Regions from separate parts of the Stenotrophomonas sp. YJH_SMC_101-4 genome, predicted to be linked through region 1. Evidence: riboswitches for the same ligand, from Rfam matches in the RefSeq annotation. Region 1 holds a riboswitch; the other holds the start of a gene.

Region 1 (6,731 bases):
ACTGCCGTCACCGGGAAATTGTCGGAGGCGGGGAGGGGGCCGATGGCGGGACCGTCCACGGCATGGATGCCGTGGCCGAGCCTACAGGGACGTACTTGCGGCGTGTCCCGCCATCGCCCCCCTCCCCGCCAGACCCTCAGAGTCCCAGAGCCGCTTTTGCTGTTGCCGTTGCTTGAAAGAAGCGGTGCAGCCGCAGGCTGCAAAACCCCCTCAATCCTGATCGTGCGCGCGCGCTGCCTCCGCCTGGGTCTCCTCCTGCGCCGCCATCTCGCGTGCGATCCACGCATCGATCATGTGCCGCTGGCGCTGCGCCTGCCGCCGCTCACGCGTGTACTCCTGGTCCAGCACCCGGTACAGCGACACCATCACAAGAAGCATCAGCAGCGCGAACGGCAGCGCTGCGATGGTGATCATGCCCTGCAGCGCCTCCAGCCCGCCTGCCAACAGCAAGGAACCCGCCACCAGCGCAATGCCGACACCCCACGCCACTTTGTGCTTGCGCAATGGCTCGCCAGCGTCGTCCGTGGACATGCTGGCCAGTACCAGTACCGCAGAATCAGCCGAGGTCACGAAGAAGATCATCAGCAGCACCAACGCGATGCTCGACAGAAGAAGAGGCAACGGAAGGCTGTCGAACATGGTGAACAGCACTGTCTCGTAGCCGTTGCCCAGCGCCTGCAGCAGGTCGGCCTGGCCGAAGATCTGCATCCAGATGGCGGTGCCGCCGAACACCGAGAACCAGAAGAAACCCAGCAGCGTCGGCGCCAACACCACGCCGATCACGAACTCCCGAACACTGCGGCCTCGCGAGATGCGCGCGATGAACGAGCCCACGAACGGTGCCCAGGAAATCCACCAGGCCCAGTAGAAGATCGTCCAGTCGGCCACCCAGGTGCTGGACGAGAACGGCGACATGCGCAGGCTCATCGTCACCAGCTGATTGAGATAGGAGCCCAGCGTGGTGGTGAAGGTATTGAAGATCGCGCCAGTCGGGCCGAGCACCAGCACCAGTGCCAACAGCAGCGCCGCCAGTGCAAGGTTGAAGTTGGACAGCCATTTCATGCCGCGGCCGACGCCGCTGAGCGTGGACACCATGTACAGTACGAAAGCCACTGCGATGATGGTCAGCTGCAGCGGCACGCCCGCCTGCACGCCGAACACGCGTTCCACGCCGGCCGCGATCTGTACCGTGCCGAAGCCCAGTGCTGTAGCCACGCCAACCGCGGTGGCGACGACCGCGGAGATGTTGACCATATGCCCGATCCAGCCACGATGGTGACGGCCGATGATCGGTTGCAACATATCGCTGATCTGGCCACGGCCGTTGCGGTTGAACTGGAACCAGGCCATTGCCAGGCCGATCAGCGCATAGATGGCCCACGGGTGCAGGCCCCAATGGAAGAATACGTAGCGCATGGCAGCACGCGCAGCGTCCATGCTTTCAGGTGCCAGCCCTTCCGGTGGTTTGCTGAAATGCGAAATGGGCTCGGCGGCGCCCCAGAACACCAGGCCGATGCCCATGCCGGCGGCGAACAGCATCGACATCCAGCTGGCCCGCGAAAATTCCGGTTCGGCGTCTTCGCCACCGATGCGCAGGTTGCCGAAGCGGCCGAAGGCCAGGTACATCAGGAATACCAGGGCCAGGAACACGACCAGCAGGTAGAGCCAGCCGATGCCGCGGATGAGTTCGCCGAGGATGCTCTGCACCACGGTATTGAAGGGGCCGGGTGCAACACCGGCGAGCAGCACCAGCAGCAGAACCAGTGCAATGGAAACGCGAAACACCATGAAGGGGCTTCTCCGATCAAGGGATTGAGGGGAGCGAGCAGAGCTTGCTGCGAGGGGCCGGCGACATGCAGCACAGACCGGGCAGGGGCCGCGAAGGCGACGAGGAAACACCGGCCGCAGCGGCACGATGCGCGTGCACGTTACTGAATGCGATGTCACGGTTCTGTTAATACAGAAACAGCGGATCCACGCCGTGCGTGGATGGAACAGCCAGGAGCTGCGGTGCGTTCTATGGTCTAATGCGCACCAAGAAGCGGGGGTACCGCGGCCATGTGGCCACGGTTGAGACAGTCCCTTGGAACCTGATCCGGCTCATACCGGCGTAGGGAAGCTTTGCAGTGCAGCCATGCCCGGACTCCGCCCAAGGACCGTCCGGGAGCGGCAGCAGTGCGCCGCCGCTTCGTCCCTGACCTTCCTGGACGATGCCCGATGAACGCACAGCTCTCTGCCCTGCAGCAACAGGCCAAGCAACTCTCCGAATCCGTGACCCGGCCCATCCCCGGCTCGCGCAAGATCCACGTGCCCGGCTCACGTCCGGATCTGCAGGTACCGATGCGCGAGATCGCGTTGACCCGCACGCCGACGCTGTTCGGCGGCGAAGAGAACGCACCGGTCACGGTCTACGACACATCGGGCCCGTACACCGATCCGGAGGTGCGCATCGATCTGTCGGCCGGTTTGCCGGAACTGCGCCGCGGCTGGGTGGAAGAGCGCGGTGATACCGAGCAGCTCGAAGGACTGAGTTCTTCGTTCGGCCGCGATCGCGAGCAGGACCCGAAGCTCGATGCGGTGCGCTTTCCCGCGCGCAGCCTGCCACGCCGTGCGCGTGCAGGTGCCAACGTCACCCAGATGCACTACGCGCGCCGTGGCATCATCACGCCGGAGATGGAGTTCGTCGCCATCCGCGAAAACCAGCGCCTGGACGCGATCCGCGATGCCGGCCTGCTGCAGCAGCACCCGGGCGAGGCATTTGGTGCCTCGATCCAGAAGATCATCACACCGGAGTTCGTGCGCGATGAGATCGCACGCGGCCGCGCGGTGCTACCCAACAACATCAACCACCCGGAAAGCGAGCCGATGATCATCGGCCGCAACTTCCTGACCAAGATCAACGCCAACATCGGCAACAGCGCGGTGTCCTCGGGCATTGCCGAGGAAGTGGAGAAACTGGTGTGGGCGATCCGCTGGGGCGGTGACACGGTGATGGACCTGTCCACCGGCAAGCACATCCATGAGACCCGCGAGTGGATCATCCGCAACTCGCCGGTGGCGATCGGTACCGTGCCGATCTACCAGGCGCTGGAGAAGGTCGACGGCCGTGCCGAAGCACTTACCTGGGAGATCTTCCGTGACACGCTGATCGAGCAGGCCGAGCAGGGCGTGGACTACTTCACCATCCACGCTGGCGTGCTGCTGCGCTACGTGCCACTCACCGCCAAGCGCGTGACCGGCATTGTCAGCCGTGGTGGCTCGATCATGGCCAAGTGGTGCCTGGCGCACCACAAGGAGAATTTCCTCTACACGCATTTCGAAGACATCTGCGAGATCATGAAGGCCTATGACGTGACCTTCTCGCTGGGTGACGGCCTGCGCCCGGGCTGCATCGCCGATGCCAACGACGCCGCGCAGTTCGGTGAGCTGGAAACGCTGGGTGAGCTGACGAAGATCGCCTGGAAGCATGATGTGCAGACCATGATCGAAGGCCCCGGCCATGTGCCGATGCAGCTGATCAAGGAGAACATGGACAAGCAGCTGCGCGAGTGCGGCGAGGCGCCGTTCTATACGCTGGGCCCGCTGACCACCGACATCGCGCCGGGCTACGACCACATCACCAGCGCGATCGGTGCGGCGATGATCGGCTGGTTTGGTACCGCCATGCTCTGCTACGTGACGCCGAAGGAACACCTCGGCCTGCCCAATCGCCAGGACGTGCGTGATGGCATCATGGCCTATCGCATCGCCGCGCATGCGGCCGACCTGGCCAAGGGCCATCCGGGCGCGCAGGTGCGCGACAACGCGCTGAGCAAGGCGCGCTTCGAGTTCCGCTGGGAAGACCAGTTCCATCTTGGCCTGGATCCGGAGAAGGCCAAGGAATTCCATGACGAGACGCTGCCGAAGGATGCGCACAAGCTGGCGCACTTCTGCTCGATGTGCGGTCCGCACTTCTGTTCGATGAAGATCACCCAGGACGTGCGCGACTACGCCGAGGCCGGCATGAAGGAGAAGTCGGCGGAGTTCCGCGCGGCCGGTGCCGAGGTCTACCGCCAGGGGTGATGCGGAAGCGGGGGTGCCGGCCAGCGGCCGGCACTACCGCTCATCACGCCGCTCCCGGCTATCCTCGGCCCACCACCCCGGGGAAAGGACGCCATGCCCGTTGCCATCACCACCCGCTGGCTGGCCATTGCCCGCCGTCATCCTTCGGCCTGGCTGCTGGGGGCCCAGTTGATCGCCGTGCTGCTGTACCCCGCGCTGGATGACACCGCTGCGGGCCGCGCGGCGCTGGGAATGTTCGGCATGGCGGTACTGGGCCTGGCGCTGTGGGTGGTCCAGCGCAGCCCGCTGGGCACCTGGCTGGCGCTGCTGCTGGCCATTCCTTCGGTGGTGTTCTCGCTGGCCGGTGCATTGCTGGATCGCAGTGCGCTGCTGACCACCGCGCAGCTGCTGGAAAGCCTGCTGTACTTCTATACGGCCGGTGCACTCATCGCCTACATGCTCCAGGACCATAAAGTCACCCGCGATGAACTGTTCGCGGCAGGTGCGACATTCACGTTGCTGGCCTGGGCCTTCGCGTTTGCTTTCGCCGTGTGCCAGCAGTGGTATCCGGGCAGTTTCCAGGGCACCGGTGGTGGTGCACAGCGCACCTGGATGGAACTGCTTTATCTGAGCTTCAGTTTGCTCTCGGGTGTCGGTTTGAGCGACGTCGTTCCACTGCATCCGCAGGCGCGTGCATTGGTCATGCTGGAGCAGTTTTCAGGCGTGATGTACGTGGCTTTGGTGGTTTCGCGACTGGTCGGATTGACCATGCTGCGGCGCATGTGAAAATGAACGCCAGATAAAAATTTCGCGCCCCGCAGGGCGCGAATGGTGCAGCAAATTATGTGAATGCGTCGGCGAGAGAGAGCCTGGATGTCGACCACGCGATAGGCGAGGTAACCCGCATAGGCTAGTATTCGCCCGCTTCATTGTTTTTGCGGTATGCGCCGATGCTTTGTGCGGAGTCTGGCTTTTTGCTGTTCCCAGGACGGGAGGGTATCGAAGGCAAACGCTGCCCCGGACCTGTCTCTACTGTGTAGCGGAAAATGAACAGCAGTGAAAACCAGCCCCCCGGATTCGATCGGATCCGGATCGGAGAGTGCACTGTCACTCTGTCCTCGCGAGAAGTCGAGGTCGTCGGTGCGCGTCGCCCGCGTCGGCTGACGCCGAAGGCGCTGGGCGTGCTGCGTGTACTGCTGCGCCAGCCCGGGCGTGTTGTCACCCGCGATGAACTGTTCGCGGAAGTCTGGCCGGACACGCTGCCGACCAATGATGTGCTTACCCAGGCCGTCACCCAGCTGCGCAAGGCGTTCAGCAACGACGACGACAACGGCCAGGCCTATATCGAGACCATCGCCAAGACCGGCTATCGCCTGCTGGTGCCGGTGCAGGTACTGGACGATGTCGAGCCGGCACCGTCCTCAGAAGCCGATGACGGAATCGCGGACGTGCAACCGGTGATGGGCATCGCCGAGGAGAGGCCGGCACACGTGCAGGCATCGCGCCGCCGCTGGCGCCATGTCCGCCGGCGCGTGCTGCTGGTGCTGGGCGTGCTGATGCTGGCCACGGTGGTGGTGCTGGCCGCGCTGCTGCTGCGGCGGGCACCGGCCAGCAGTTCAGCGGTGGATGCGGCCGTGGAGAACGGCACGCGCGTGATCGGCAGCCCGCAGCGTCCCTATCGGTTGATCACCGCAACCAGCGGTTTTGAAACCTATCCCACGCTTTCACCCGATGGTTCGTTGGTGGCCTATGAAGGCGCCAACGAAGACGGGCAAGGGGGTGGGGCGATCAAGGTGCAGACCTCCGGCAACGCGCCAGCGCGGCAGCTGCTGGCTCCGCCGGCCGGCTCGGTTGACCGCTTCCCGAGCTGGTCGCCGGATGGACGCGAGATTGCCTTCGCGCGGTTCAGCAACAACGGCGGCTGCCAGGTGCTGATCGCCAGCGCGACCGGTGGTGCCCTGCGCCAGGCCACGCGGTGCGATGGCACCGAGCTGCTCAGTTTCGACTGGACGCCGGACGGCCGTGGCCTGGTGTTCGGCAGCATGGTGGGGCGCTATGCCCATCGGGGCATCCGCAAGCTCGATCTGGCCAGTGGCCAATGGGAGGCGCTGGACTACGGTGTTGCCGAGGATGACTTCGACTATGCGCCGCGCTACTCGCCTGATGGCAAGTGGCTGGTGTTCGTGCGCAATCCGCAGCTGGGCGACCTGTGGCGCATGCCGGCAGCGGGTGGCACGCCCGAGCAGCTGACCAGCGAGGCCGCTGAACTGCGTGGCTGGGCCTGGTTGCGTGATGGCCGGACGATCGTGTTTGGACGCCGTGTCGACAGTGAAGTGCGCCTGTACTACCTGGACGTCGAGAGCCGCACGCTGCGCGATGCCGGGCTCGACGACGCACAGTGGCCGGCCACTGCACGCCGCGCGGGCATGCTGGCCTTCGTCCATCGGCGCGCGCAGTTCGGCATCTTCAAGGTGCCGATGGAGGGCGGCTCGCCGCCGCAGCGCTTGTTTGCGTCCAGTGGCCGGGATGGGCAGCCGATGGCGGCGCCGGATGGACGCCAACTGGTGTTCACGTCCGATCGTTCAGGCAGCTTCGCGCTGTGGTGGGCGGACATGGAGCGCCCCGATTCGCTGCGGCCGATCGAAGGCTTGCGGCCCGAGGCACGTCAGGCACCGGACTGGTCGGCCGAC
Region 2 (6,731 bases), on a different contig from region 1:
AGAGCCTTGCGCTCAGCAGTGGTGCCGTGCAGGGTGCGCCCAACGTGCTGCACCAGCAGCAGGATGCCCAGCAGGAGCAGGCCCGGCAGGCACAGAAGGCGATGGGCATCTAAGCCCGCAGCGCCTTGGGAGAGAAGGGAGGGCCACGTCCGCGTGGCCTTTTCCCTTTCTGCCAGCTGAGCGGCCGAGGCCGCTTTCAGCCTCGCTTCATGCCACCTGCCGCTAGATGAATGCGCAAGCCGCACGGTGGACCAGGCAATGTTCCGGCAATGTTGGAACGCCAGCGTGGACACCACGGCAGCCGGGGCGCCCCGCGCCCTCCCTGCCCAGCGTGGCATGCACCTCACAGGAGAACGAACATGCTCAGTACTTCCGCACTCAGCTTCCGTGGTCTGGCGATGGCTCTGGCACTGGTGGCCAGTGTGGCCGTGGTCAGCGATGCCAGCGCGATGTCGAGGAAGGACAAGCGCACCCTGGTCGGCGCCGTGGTCGGTGGCGTGGCCGGCAACCTGCTCTCCAACGGCGATCCTGCCGCCACCGTGGGCGGCGCCGTGGCCGGCGGGGCGATCGGCAACCTGACGACCTCCGACCGCCGCGACCGTCGTTACTACGACAATCGCCGTTACGACGACCGCTACGATCGCCGTTACGACCGTGGCTACTACCGCAGCGGCTACTACGACCGTGGCAATGATCGTCGCTGGCAGCGCGAGCGCTACTACGACAACCGCTACTACCACGACCGCGGCCGCCATCGCGGCTGGTAAGAAGCGCGGCAGCATCACCGCAGCTGATGCACGGACGGGCGGGTCGATGACCCGCCCGTTTGCGTTGGCCGCGTGCATGGCGTTGAATGCGCAGCCTTGGATGTGACTTTCCCCACCGGGGCTGCGGCATGAATTCTTCTTCCCACCGCGTGCAGGGCCTCAACAACGACGAGGTCGCTGCCGACTGGCCACCGATCAGCGCGGCGGCCATCGCGTGGCTGCGCCGGCGTTACCCGCAGCTGGGCGAGCACAGCCAACCGCGCTGGCACAGCCCCCGACCGCTGTCGGCCGCCGCCATCGTCGACGGCGTGGACGGCGCGCTGTTCATCAAGCGCCACCACCACAGCGTGCGCAGTGCGGCCTGCCTGGAAGAAGAACACCACTTCATCGCCCATCTCGCCGCCGCCGGCGTGCCGGTAGTACAGGTGCTGCCGGCCACCAATGGCCACACTGCCGTCGAGCATGGCGAATGGACCTTCGAGCTGCATGCGGTTGGCGTCGGTGAGGACCTGTATCGCGACGCGGTGTCGTGGTCGCTGCTGACCGATATCGCGCAGGCCCGTGAAGCCGGACGCGCACTCGCACAGCTGCACCGTGCCGCAGCCAGCTACCACGCGCCCCAGCGCAGCACCCATGTGCTGGTCGCGCGCGACGATCTGATCCGCGCCGACGATCCGGTCGCGGCCATCAAGGCAGGGCTGCACGAGCGCCCCGGGCTGGCCCGCTATCTCGCGCGCATTCCGTGGGAAGCGCAGCTGCAGCGTGACGTGTTGCCGTGGCATGCCGGCCTGGCCAGGCGCCTGCGCGACGAGCCGCGGCTGTGGGCCCACAACGACTGGCATGTTTCCAACCTGCTGTGGCGCGATGGGCAGATCAGCACCGTGCTGGATTTCGGCCTGGCCTCGCCCACCAGCGCACTGTTCGACCTCGCCACCGCGATCGAGCGCAACGCGGTGGCGTGGCTGGAGCTGGAGCGCGGCATGGAGGCGGTGCGCATCGATATCGCGCTGGCCCTGCTCGACGGCTACCGCCAGGTACTGCCGCTGTCGGCGGCACGCGTGCACCTGCTGGCCGACCTGCTGCCGATGGTCCATTTCGACTTCGCACTGTCCGAAGTGGAGTACTTCGAAGGTGTCACCGGCTCGACCGCGAATGCCGACGTGGCGTGGCAGCCCTTCATGCTGGGGCACCCGGCGTGGTTCCACAGCGCGCCGGGACAGGCACTGCTGCAGGCCCTGCACGCGGCAGCCTGAAGGGCGCCGGCTCGCAAATCCGTACCATTTGTAGTGAAATGGTCACCTGAAGCGGGGGTGCCTGGATCTGCCAGGCTGAGAGAGTCCCTTGGAACCTGATCCGGTTTGCACCGGCGTAGGGAGCTTTGAGCCGCAGCCACACCCCCGTCATGGGCCGGTGCACCTGCGCGCCGTCGCTTCGTCTCCCTTGTTGTCCGAAGACGAATCGAATGAACCGCTGCCTTCGCCCCACCCTGCTCTCCCTCGCCCTCTGCGCCGCGCTGCCGCTGCACGCCAGCGAGGCCGAGGCGTCCCCTGATGCGGCTGCCAATGGCGCCGAACGCTCGCCGACCGAACTGGCAGCGGTGCGCGTGCAGGCCGGCAAACCGAAGGCCGATACCTCACGCGTGAACGCCTTCGGTGGCGGCAGCTGGAAGGACACGCCGGCCTCGGTGAACGTGCTCGAGCGCGACTACCTCGATCGCCGCCAGGTGCGTTCGCTGTCCGAGCTGGCCAGCAACGATGCCTCGCTGGGTGATGCGTATGCGCCGGTGGGCTACTACCAGAACATCGCCATCCGTGGCTTCGCGCTGGACGCCGCCACCGGCTACCGCTTCAACGGCCTGTCCATCGCCGGCGAACAGCGCCTGGCGCTGGAGAACGTGCAGTCGGTGGAGATCCTCAAGGGTGAAGCCGGCCTGGCCGCAGGCGTGATGGCGCCCGGCGGCATCATCAACTACATCGGCAAGCGCCCGGCCGAAGTGCGCACCGCCACGCTCGGTACCGATTCGGAAGGCTCGCGCTACGTCGCCGTCGATGTCGGCCACTGGATCACCCCGCGCTTCGGCCTGCGCCTGAATGCCGCGTGGGATTCCAGCAATTCCTATGTCGAGCACGCCGATGGCCGCCGCAATTTCTACTCGCTCGCGGCCGACTGGCTGATCGGCGAACGCGGCAAGCTGGAAGTGGATGCCAACTACCAGACCAGCTCGCAGCGTTCGGTGTCCGGCTACCAGCTGCTGGGCGCGCGTGACCTGCCGCGCGGCGTCGACCGCGAGCACCTGCTCGGCTACCAGCCGTGGCAGCGCCCGGTGGATATCGCCAGCACCAACATCACCGCACTGCACACCTACGACTTCAATGACGCCTGGCAGTCGCGCGTGTCGCTCGGCCACAGCCGCTCGGTGATCGATGACAACGTCGCCTTCGCCTACGGTTGCTACTACGCCACGCAGTGCGCCGACGGCAGCGTGCCGGGCAACTACTTCGCACCCAATGGCGACTACGACGTCTACGACTACCGCAGCCCGGACGACACCCGCCGCAACCAGCAGGCCCGTGCCGAGCTGCGCGGCCGTTTCGAGACCGGCAGCGTCGGCCATGAGCTGACCCTCGGTGCCGACTACTTCCGCCGCACCGTGGACAAGCGCCCCAGCGTCAACGAGTACGTCGGCACCACCAACATCCACGAGGCACCGGTGCCGGTGTTCGAGCCGTCGCCGAAGATGCCCGGCCCGTCCGCACGTCGCCTGGACAGCCGCCAGACCGCCTTCTTCGCGCTGGACCGGATCAGCTTCGGTGACGACTGGCAGTGGCTGGCCGGTGGCCGCTTCGTGCGCCTCGACGAGCGCGCCTACGACAAGCGCGGCACCCCGCAGCGCCACAGCCGCCTGTCGCGCTTCCTGCCGCAGACCGCGCTGGTGTGGAAGGCCACCGACCAGCTCAACGCCTATGCCAGTTACGTGCGCGGCATTTCGCTGGGCCAGGAAGCGCCGTTCTGGACCAGCAATGCCGACACCTTCCTGCCGTCGGTGCAGTCGCGCCAGCTGGAAGTGGGCGTGAAGTACGTACCGGTCGAGGCGTTGACCCTGGGTGCGGCCGTGTTCCGCATTTCGCAGCCGTACCAGTACGCCAGGCCGGACAACAGCGACGTGGGCTACACCTTCGTCGAGGAAGGCACCCAGACCCACACCGGCCTGGAGCTGACCGCCAACGGCCAGCTGACCGATGCATTGCAGATCGTGGCCAGTGCCAGCGTGCTGCAGGCGCGTGCGCGCGACACCGGCACGCCGGCTTATGAAGGCCATCAGCTGGTGAATGTGCCGAAGGTGCGGGCCAGCGTGCATGTGGCCTATGCGCTGCCGTTCGTGCAGGGCCTGGATGTCACTGGCGGCTGGCGTTATGCCGGTGCCAACGTCGCACGTGCCGACGGCGGCGTGCGCGCACCGGACTACTCGGTGTTCGACGCTGGTCTGCGCTTCCAGCATCGCCTGCACGAGCGTGCGGTGACCTGGAACCTGTCGGTGGACAACGTGTTCAACCGCTTCTACTGGCGCGATACCGGCAGCAGCGGCGGTGACTACTACCTGTTCCCCGGCGCACCGCGACAGGCCCGCCTGTCGGTGACGTTCGCGCTGTGAGCGGCGTGATGCTCGAGTGGACCGCCGCACTGTGCAGCATCCTTGGCGTCTGGCTGATGGCCCGGCGCCGGCTGGTGGCGTGGCCGGTGGGCCTGCTGTCGGTGACGCTGTACGGGCTGGTATTCGCCGAGGCCAAGCTGTACTCGGACACCCTGCTGCAGGTCGCCTTCGGTGGCTTCCTGGTCTACGGCTGGCTCAACTGGCGGCAGCATGCCGCCGATGAGGGCAGCATCCGCATCGTGCCGCTGGCGCGCGGCAAGCTGCTGCGCGACCTGGCCATCGGCCTGTGTGGTGGCGTGGCGCTGGGTGCGGCCATGCATACCTTCACCGATGCCGCACTGCCCTGGCTGGACGCGATGCTGACCGCGCTGAGCCTGGTCGGCCAGTGGTGGCAGGCACGCCGCCACGTGGCCTGCTGGTGGGTGTGGATCGCGGTGGACGTGGTCTATGTGGGTGCGTACCTGTTCAAGTCGCTGCACGTGACCGCCGCGCTGTACGTGTTCTTCCTCGGCCTGGCCGTGTTCGGCCTGCGCGCATGGAGCGCGGCCGCGCGTGAACCGCAGGTGGCAACGCAGTAGAGCCACGCCATGCGTGGCTGGGGGCCACCGGTAGTCGCCAACCTTGGTTGGCGTGCCTGCCGACCAAGGTCGGCATCTACCAGGCATATCCACGCATGGTGTGGATCTACTGGGTAAGCACCAGGCCCAGCCGCAGCGGCTGGCGCATGTCGGCCGGTGGCGCCGCCTGCAACGGCGCTGCCTGCAGGGTCGCGCGCAGGTCTGCGTCAACCTGGGCATCGCCCAGGCTATCGAATTCCAGCTTCGAGATGCGGCCATCCGCCGCGATCCACACGCTCACCGGCAGCGGCGTCGGTGCGTCCGGATGTGCCTGCAGCCATTCCAGCACGCGCTGCGCCTGCGGCTCCTGCTCCTGCTGCAGGCGCTGCTGCAGCTGGCCCCCCACGGCGGCGGCATAGGCCATCCAGTGCGCAGGGGCCTCCTGCGCGGACACCGCGGCGCTCCCCAGTGCCAGCGCACCGAACAACGCGGCCAGCGGCCGCCACCAGCGGCGCATGCCGGTTCTGTTCCCTGTCATGGCCATCACCTGCTCCTGCACTCGCATCCAACAGCAGATGGTCGGGGCGGTAGATGACAGGCAGATGGCGGTCGCCGCTGCCCGGCGCGATCAATCGCCCAGATCGGCCAGCACTTTGCGCGAGGGCGCGAAGAAGGTCACGCCGGTGGTGGCGGTGGAGAAATCGAGGATGCGGTCGTGCAGCGGCGCGGGATTGCCGATGAACATGCGCTCGAGCATCTTCTCGATCACCCACAGGCGGCGGGTGTAACCAATGAAATAGGTGCCGTACTCGCCACGGCCCGGGTTGGCGAACGGCATGTTGTCGCGCAGGATCTCGTGCTCGCCGTCGGCGTCTTCAATGGTGCACAGGGTCTTGTGCGACTTCTGTGCATCGGCCGGCGCATCATCCAGCTCGATGTTGTCGTGCTTGGTGCGGCCGATGATCGCTTCCTGCGCCTCGGTCTTCTGTGCGCGCCAGGCATCAAGGTTGTGCAGGTACTTCTGCACCACCACATAGCTGCCACCGGCATGTTCGGGATCTTCTTCGCCCACGATGGTGGCTTCCGGCAGCGACAGCCCTTCCGGATTGGCGGTGCCATCGACGAAATCGAGCAGATCGCGGCCATCGAAATAACGGAAGCCGGCCACGTCATCGACCGTCTCCACCGCATCGCCGAAGGCCATCAGCAGGTTGCGCTCGAACGCCACGATCAGGTCCATGGTGCGTGCGCGGATGTGATACAGCAGGTCGCCGGGCGTGGACACGGCGGTGTGGGTCGCGCCCTTGATCTCGCGGAACGGCTGCAGCTCACGCGGCGGCGTGGTGCCCACCAGCGGCTTCCACACGCGGTGACCAATGGCCACGTTGCAGGTGAAGGTGCGCTCGATCTCGCGGATGGCGGTGTTCTTGATCAGGTCATCGGTGCTGGCCAGGACCTCGCGTGCCTTCGCGATCGACGCCTCGTCGTCCTTCACCTTCAGCACCAGGAACGCCGCCGAATGGGTCAGTGGCGCAGTGATCTGCTGCGGCTCGTTGTCGAGCGTGTGGTTGAGGGCGGTGATCGGTGCGGGCTGGGAGTTCACGGCGGTTCCTGCTGGCTTGAGGCGGGCGCATCGCGTGGCGATGTGCGGGCGATCATAGCGGAACCACCTGACCGGGGACGGAGCGGTTCTCGTTCCGTCCACCAGCGAAGGTACGAAGACCTCAATCCACATCACTCCAGACCGCCAACTCG

The links. A riboswitch is a leader RNA that binds a small molecule or an ion and turns the genes downstream of it on or off. The one in region 1 is predicted to bind thiamine pyrophosphate.
Region 2: it holds a riboswitch for thiamine pyrophosphate, as region 1 does, so the genes downstream of both, AC5P8D_RS19675 (TonB-dependent receptor) here and thiC (phosphomethylpyrimidine synthase ThiC) in region 1, are expected to answer to the same signal.

Annotation. Positions count from the first base shown of each region.
Region 1 covers NZ_JCAFTP010000004.1:206-6,936, forward strand. The annotation lists gene AC5P8D_RS14340 (BCCT family transporter) at 211-1,788, opposite strand; TPP riboswitch at 2,034-2,135, shown strand; gene thiC (phosphomethylpyrimidine synthase ThiC) at 2,218-4,062, shown strand; gene AC5P8D_RS14350 (ion channel) at 4,156-4,827, shown strand; gene AC5P8D_RS14355 (winged helix-turn-helix domain-containing protein) at 5,088-6,731, shown strand, end outside.
Region 2 covers NZ_JCAFTP010000006.1:233,102-239,832, reverse strand. The annotation lists gene AC5P8D_RS19690 (XVIPCD domain-containing protein) at 1-113, shown strand, start outside; gene AC5P8D_RS19685 (glycine zipper 2TM domain-containing protein) at 360-767, shown strand; gene AC5P8D_RS19680 (phosphotransferase enzyme family protein) at 896-2,020, shown strand; TPP riboswitch at 2,064-2,159, shown strand; gene AC5P8D_RS19675 (TonB-dependent receptor) at 2,230-4,419, shown strand; gene pnuC (nicotinamide riboside transporter PnuC) at 4,428-4,997, shown strand; gene AC5P8D_RS19665 (hypothetical protein) at 5,104-5,520, opposite strand; gene AC5P8D_RS19660 (Dyp-type peroxidase) at 5,605-6,579, opposite strand; gene AC5P8D_RS19655 (VOC family protein) at 6,701-6,731, opposite strand, start outside.